Regions from separate parts of the Methylobacterium sp. EM32 genome, predicted to be linked through region 3. Evidence: riboswitches for the same ligand, from Rfam matches in the RefSeq annotation. Region 3 holds a riboswitch; each other region holds the start of a gene.
What was found. Region 3 has a riboswitch for thiamine pyrophosphate ahead of thiO (glycine oxidase ThiO). Riboswitches for the same ligand answer to the same signal wherever they lie in the genome.
Positions count from the first base shown of each region.

Region 1: another riboswitch for thiamine pyrophosphate. It lies ahead of thiC (phosphomethylpyrimidine synthase ThiC); the one in region 3 lies ahead of thiO (glycine oxidase ThiO).
Region 2: another riboswitch for thiamine pyrophosphate. It lies ahead of ABZT49_RS05555 (hypothetical protein); the one in region 3 lies ahead of thiO (glycine oxidase ThiO).

Region 1 covers NZ_JBEXZS010000270.1:12,943-15,204, reverse strand. Annotated here, with positions in the region: gene ABZT49_RS33650 (acyltransferase family protein) at 1-101, opposite strand, end outside; gene ABZT49_RS33645 (restriction endonuclease) at 481-855, opposite strand; TPP riboswitch at 995-1,106, shown strand; gene thiC (phosphomethylpyrimidine synthase ThiC) at 1,165-2,262, shown strand, end outside.
Region 2 covers NZ_JBEXZS010000037.1:32,212-34,473, reverse strand. Annotated here, with positions in the region: gene ABZT49_RS05560 (acyl-CoA reductase) at 1-13, opposite strand, end outside; gene ABZT49_RS05555 (hypothetical protein) at 10-1,137, opposite strand; TPP riboswitch at 1,184-1,286, opposite strand; gene ABZT49_RS05550 (TetR/AcrR family transcriptional regulator) at 1,628-2,215, opposite strand.
Region 3 covers NZ_JBEXZS010000172.1:27,880-30,141, forward strand. Annotated here, with positions in the region: gene ABZT49_RS22575 (adenylate/guanylate cyclase domain-containing protein) at 1-1,035, shown strand, start outside; TPP riboswitch at 1,096-1,226, shown strand; gene thiO (glycine oxidase ThiO) at 1,280-2,262, shown strand, end outside.

The DNA of each region.
Region 1 (2,262 bases), on a different contig from region 3:
TCGACCCAGGCGAGGCGCCCGACCTCCGGCGCGGCGCGCGGGCGCACCGGATCGTCCGGCCGGACCGAGAGAGCGGGTTCGGTGTTGGGGCGGGCGGACATCGGCGTCTCCACGAGGCTGGCCCCAGGCTCGCAGGGAGACGTAAAGATCGGCGCATGGCCGGCGTGTTGAATCGCGCGAGGATGCGCAATGATCGATTTACTGTCCTGAGCGGCTTCCACCTGGCGTGGTCTGGGTCTGAGCGCTTATTCGGCTCTCACGGCGATTCTGAAGCCTTCCGTGTCATTCCGGGGCCGCGCAGCGGAGCCCGGAATCCAGAACCGCAGGTGGCTTAGAATAGAGACGGACAGCGTCCCGTCTCGTTCTGCATCAACTGAGTGTCTGGATTCCGGGCTCCGCTTCGCGGCCCCGGAATGACGATGGAGCTTGCACCATCCGTCGCGGGACGCAGACGCGTTCTCACCCGCCGAAAGAAGTCTGCTACCGGTAGCTCCGCTTCGACTCCCGCCGCGTCCGGGTCATGCGCGTCGCGGTGTGAAAATCGTCCGGCTTGGTGCGGACCCAGTCGAGGAAGCGGGCGATCTCCGGCTCGGCCCGCAGGCTCTCGACGTCGCTGAGGCGGCGCGCCAGTTCGGCCTCGCTGTGGCGGGCATGGATCGCCGAGTGGCAGATCTGGTGCAACTGCACCGTCTCGCCATGGGTACCGCCCTTCAGCTTCGGCGTCAGGTGGTGCTTGCTCTGGCGGGCGTCGCGCGGGATCGGCCGCTCGCAGAGCGGGCAGATCGTCGGTTCGCGCGTGGCCGGGCCGTGGGTGGAGGGGTCGTCGTCGCGCCAGCGCCGATCACGGCGTCCCAAGGCAAGCTCCTGAGCGGTGAGGATTGTCCTCCGTATCTGGGTCGCGGCGTCCGGGCGTTTCAAGATCGGGGCCGTGATGCCGCAGCGCTCTCCTCACGACCCCTGATTGACAAACCCCGCCCCCCACCCGACAGTCCCCCTCGTTACCGAGGGGAGCCCCGCCATCTGGGGCTGAGATTGGACGAGCGTGCGTCCTGACCCTTGAACCTGATCCGGTTCGTACCGGCGGAGGGACGGGAACCTGCCATGATCGACGTGACCCGTGCGTCCTCGCGCCTCGAGGCCGGATCGTCTCCCCGGGAGAGATCCATGAACGCACCCATCCTCGCCGCAGGATCGCCGACGCGCGTCACCACCGGGCCGGTCACCGGCTCGGCCAAGGCCTATGCCTCGCCGAGGGACCGTCCCGATCTCCGCGTGCCCTACCGCGCCATCGCGCTCTCCGATCCGGGCGAGGCCCCGGTGCGGGTCTACGACCCCTCCGGCCCCTACACAGAGGCGGATGCGCGCATCGACCTCGCGGCCGGCCTGCCCGAGATCCGCAAGTCCTGGATCGAAGGCCGCAGCTACGCGCCGGTCGCCCCCCGGGCGGTCAGGCCGGAGGACAATGGATTCGCGAGCGAGGACAGGCTGGTGGCGCCGTGCCCGGCCGCCCGCACCATCCGCCGGGGCGCACCCGGCGAGCGCGTCACGCAATATGAGTTCGCCCGCGCCGGGATTGTCACCGAGGAGATGATCTACGTAGCCCACCGGGAGAACCTGTGCCGCGAGGCGATGCTGGCGGGCGCCGAGGCGAAGCTCGCCGACGGCGAGAGCTTCGGCGCGGCGATTCCGCCCTTCATCACCCCGGACTTCGTGCGCGACGAGGTGGCGCGCGGGCGGGCGATCATCCCGGCCAACATCAACCACACCGAGCTCGAGCCGATGGCGATCGGCCGCAACTTCCTCGTCAAGGTCAACGCCAATATCGGCAATTCGGCCGTGACCTCCTCGGCGGCGGACGAGGTCGAGAAGATGGTGTGGGCGATCCGCTGGGGCGCCGACACGGTGATGGACCTGTCGACCGGCCGCAACATCCACAACATCCGCGGCTGGATCCTGCGCAACGCCCCCGTGCCGATCGGCACGGTGCCGATCTACCAGGCGCTGGAGAAGGTCGGCGGCGATCCGCTGAAGCTCGACTGGGCGGTGTTCAAGGACACCCTGATCGAGCAGGCCGAGCAGGGGGTGGACTACTTCACCATCCATGCCGGCGTCCGCCTCGCCCACGTGCCGCTCACGGCGCGCCGCGTCACCGGCATCGTCTCGCGCGGCGGCTCGATCATGGCGCGCTGGTGCCTCGCCGGGCACCGGGAATCGTTCCTCTACGAGCGGTTCGAGGAGATCTGCGACATCTGCCGGGCCTAC
Region 2 (2,262 bases), on a different contig from region 3:
CCAGAATGCTCATCCCTGCGCGGCGGCCAGGAACTCGGCCACCGCGACCGAGCAGCCGCGCGAGGCGGAGCCCTCGACCCGGCCGAGCAGCCGGAAGCCGCCCGGCGCGATCACCCCGGCATCCTCGGTCAGGATCGCCGAGACCGAGTTGAAATGGGCGAGGTCGTGGTGGACCAGCACGCCGGTCTCGCCCTCGGGCAGGTCCTGGCCGGTCAGCGGATCGACGACGCGGCTGCGGATCCAGTGCGGGCCGGACTTCACCGGCGGACAGACCGCGTTGCCGTCGTCGTAGAACTGGGTGCTCAGCTCGGTCATGCCGTACATGTTGAGGCACTCGCTCCGCGGGACCCCGAAGGCCTGCGAGAGCCCGTCGTAGAACGCGTCCGGCTCGATCTCGCGCGACTGGCCCTTGAAGCCGCCGGTGTCGAAGAGAAAGCTGCCCGCCGGCAGGGCGAAGCGGCGGCCCTGCTCGTCGAGCGCGTCCATCACCGGCACGAAGGCGTAGGTAGCGCCGAGGAGCGCGACCGGCTCGCCCGTGGATTCGGCCTGCGCCAGCATTGCCAGCAGCGCGTCGAGGTCGAGCCCGCCGGGACCGACGAAGACCGCGCTGCCTTCCGTGCCGAAGGTGTCCTTCGCCAGCGCCAGGTAGTGGGCGAGGGAGGAATTCGGCAAAGCCGCCTCGTCCGGGAACAGGATCCCCATCCGGATCTTCTCCCGCCCGCGCATGATCCGGGCGGCGAAGCCCGCGAGCATCGAGGCGTCGTAGACTTGGAGCGTCGGATGGTAGCTGCGGCCGCGCCCGCTGCCGGTCGTGCCGCTCGTCATGAACACCCGCTCCGCTTCGTCGGGCGGGCAGCAGCTCAGGGTCAGGTCCTTGAATGCCTTGATCGGCACCGCCGGGATGTCGCGCCAGCGCCGCACCGTCAGCGGCGTGCGCCCGCGCTGTTGCGCGAAGCGCCGGTAGGGCGCGTTATGGGCGAACTGGTAGGCGAAGACCCGCAGGGCCAGAGCCTCGAACTCGGCCTCGGTCGCGCCTGGGCGTCCGATGAAGTCGAGGAGCGCCCCGACAATCTCCGCTTGCGACATCACGGCCACCTCGCGCCCATCCCGGGCGACGGCCAGTCCGGCGGAGATCATGCGCGAAAAGACGGCTGTGACGGCCTTGGAGCCCTCGCCGATCCCGCATCCCTACGCCGGCATGACCCGGATCAGGTTCATAGGGTCACCGCGGCGCCCGGACGGAGCCGGACCGGCGGAATCTCAGCCTCCTCGCGAGGCCCCCCTGGGAGCCGGGGAGAGTGGGGGGTGCGGGGGCGGGTGTCAAGTTGGGCTCGATAGCCAACACGGATGGCCGCACGTCTCGGCGCATCGACGCTTCATCGTAACCCACACCCTTTCCCGGACGACTGGAGCGACAGCGGAAGGAGATCCGGGATCCAGCTGTAAGACTCGCCGCGAAGCGGCTCTGAATCTTGCACCGTTGCAGGCAAGCAGACGCTTCGCGACGTTTCGCGCTGGATCTCGGATCTCCTTCCACTTCGTTCCAGTCGTCCGGGAAAGGGTCGTGGGTGTTCGTCTGTCCGTGAGATGAGGCGGAGGGTACTGCCACGGACCCGGCGACGAGCGCTCAAGCCCGCGCCAACCCCTCCGCCAGCCGCCCGAACGCCTCGAGCGCCTTGGCCAAGGTCGCCTCAGGCTCCCGCGACGCCGCGACCCACAACGCCGCGTGCAGCGAGGCGCCGTTGAGGAGGCGGGCGGCCGCCTCCGCGTCCACCGGGGGGATCGCCCCGGCGGCGACAAGGTCACGGATGCGCCGCGTGGTCTCGGCGAGGCAGGCATTCTGGCTCGGCCACAGCGACGGATCGCCGAGGAAAGCCGGGCCGTCGAGGAGCAGGATGCGCTGGATCTCCGGCTCCAGCGCCATCTCGATATAGGCCCGGTACTCGTCGAGGAGGCCGCGCCACGGATCGGAGGCCCGCTCGCCGATGGCGCGCAGGCGAGCTGCCATCTCGGCGTCGATCTGCTCGATCACCGCCTGGAGCAGGCCCTTCTTGTCGCCGAAATGGTGATAGAGCGCGCCCCGCGTCAGCCCGGCCGCCCCGGTCAGCTCGTCCATCGAGGCGGCGGCGAAGCCCTTCTCGGCGAAGGCCGCCCTGGCCGTCCGAAGCAGCTTGCCCTTCGTCTCCTCCATCATCTGCGCGCGTCGCCCGGCCACCCCGACCCCCACCCGTTTCGACATACGATACGTATGTGAATTGACAT
Region 3 (2,262 bases):
ACCACCGCCATCGACGCGCTGCACTCGGATTATTCCGGCGTCGGCCGGTTCTGGACCCGGGAGGACGGCGTCAGCTTCCGCCTCTTCCCGCACGGCGAGGCCAGCGAGCAGGCGCTCGCCCGCTCTCCCTTCGCCCACGTCTTCGCCACCGGCCAGTGGCTGATCCTCGACCTGCGCGAGACGCCGGACGACCAGTTCAGCATCGTCCCGGAGCTGAAGGCGGCGGGCTACACCCATTACATCACCGTGCCGCTGTTCTTCACCAACGGCACCAAGAACGGCGTCACCTTCGCGACCCGCGATCCGCGCGGATTCGGCGACGACGACCTGGCCATCCTGCGCTTCATCGTGCCGACCCTGTCGGCGGTGATGGAGATGCGCGGCCTCAACGCCCGGCTCGACCACGTCTTGCGGGTCTATGTCGGCGACGGGCCGCACCAGGCGATCCTCGCCGGCTTCATCCGCCGCGGCCAGGTCGAGCGGATCCGCTCGGCGATCCTGTTCGCCGACATGCGCGGCTATACCCGCCTCACCGACGCGCTGCCGCCCGAGGCCTCGGTGGAACTCCTGAACACCTATTTCGACTGCCTGGTGCCGCCGATCGAGAGCGAGGGCGGCGAGGTGCTGAAATACATGGGCGACGGCCTGCTGGCGATCTTCCGCGAGAGCGGCGACGATCTCGGCGGCGCGGCGCAAGGCGCCCTCTCGGCGGCGCAGGCCGCGCTCCGCCGCGTCGAGGAGGCCAACCGCGCCGGGCGCTTCCCCACCCGCATCGAGGTCGGCATCGCGCTCCATCACGGCGAGGCGGCCTACGGCAATGTCGGCTCGGGCGCGCGCCTCGATTTCACGGTGATCGGCCGCGACGTGAACCTGGCCAGTCGGCTCGCCAAGCTCAACAAGGTCCTGTCCGAGCCGCTGCTGATGTCGAAGCCCTTCGTCGACTTCCTGTGGGGCGACCCCGAATTGCTCGGCACCCACCCTCTCGACGGCTTCGCCGAGGAGATGGCGATCTACCGTCCGGGCAAGGGCGGCTGAAGCGGGGTCGAGGCGCGGTTGGAGACCGGTTGACGGCGGGCCCGTCCCTCGCCAGATAGCGGGTGTTCCAGGGAGATCCCCGACAAGGGGCTGAGACACCGCTGGACCGCCCTTCACGGCACGGTCAGCGCGGAAATCCTTCGAACCTGATCCGGCTCATACCGGCGTAGGGATTGGACAGGGTCCTCGTGGATCCGCGCGCATCATCCGGCCACCGGGCGCAGTCCATTCTCTTCGGGCCACCGTGGAGACGAGGGTGCACGCGCAGACGATCGGACGGCGGGGCGGACCGAGCCCGAGCCCGGAGAGTGACCGGTTGCCTGGACGAGCCGACGTCGCGGTGATCGGCGCCGGGCTGATCGGCCTGTCGGTCGCGTGGCGCCTGGCGCGCGCGGGTCTCTCCGTCGCGGTGATCGAGCGCGGCCGCGCCGGCGACGGCGCCAGCCTCGCCGCCACCGGCATGCTGGCGGCGGCCGCCGAGCACGAGCCCGGGGGCGAGGCTCTCTCGCCGCTCTGCCTCGAAAGCCAGCGGCTCTGGCATCCATTCCGCGACGAGCTGGAGGCCGAGTCGGGTCTCTCCATCGACTACCGTCGCGAGGGCACACTGGTGATCGCGCTCGGCCGCGACGAGGTCGAGCGGCTGCGCTTTCGCCACGAGTTGCAGCGCCGCGACGGTCTGTCCGTCGAGTGGCTGTCCGGCCCCGCCATCCGCGCCCGCGAGCCGGGCCTGCGTCCCACCGTCACCGCCGGGATCTTCTGCGCCGACGATCATCAGGTCGATCCCGCCCGTGTGATGACCGCCCTGCGCCGGGCGTTGCGCGCGGCCGGTGGGCGCCTCGTCGAGGAGACCGCGGTTACCGCGCTCATCCGCGAGGGCGGCCGGGTCACCGGCGTCGAGACCTCCGCCGGTTCTTTGACGGCCGGTACCGTCGTGCTCGCCTCCGGCGCCTGGGCCGGGGAGGGGAGTCTGGTGCCCGACCTCGCCCTGCCGGTGCGCCCGCTCAAGGGCCAGTCGATGGCGCTGCAGATGACGCCGCGCAGCGGGCTCCTCACCCACGTGGTCTGGACCGAGCAGGTCCACATGGCGCCGAAGGGCGACGGCTCGCTCATCGTCGGCGCCACCGTCGAGGAGACCGGCTTCGACCCGCACCTCACCGGCGGCGGCCTCTACGCCCTGCTGGAGGGCGCCCGCCGGGCGCTGCCGGGGGTCGAGGAGATGCGGGTCAC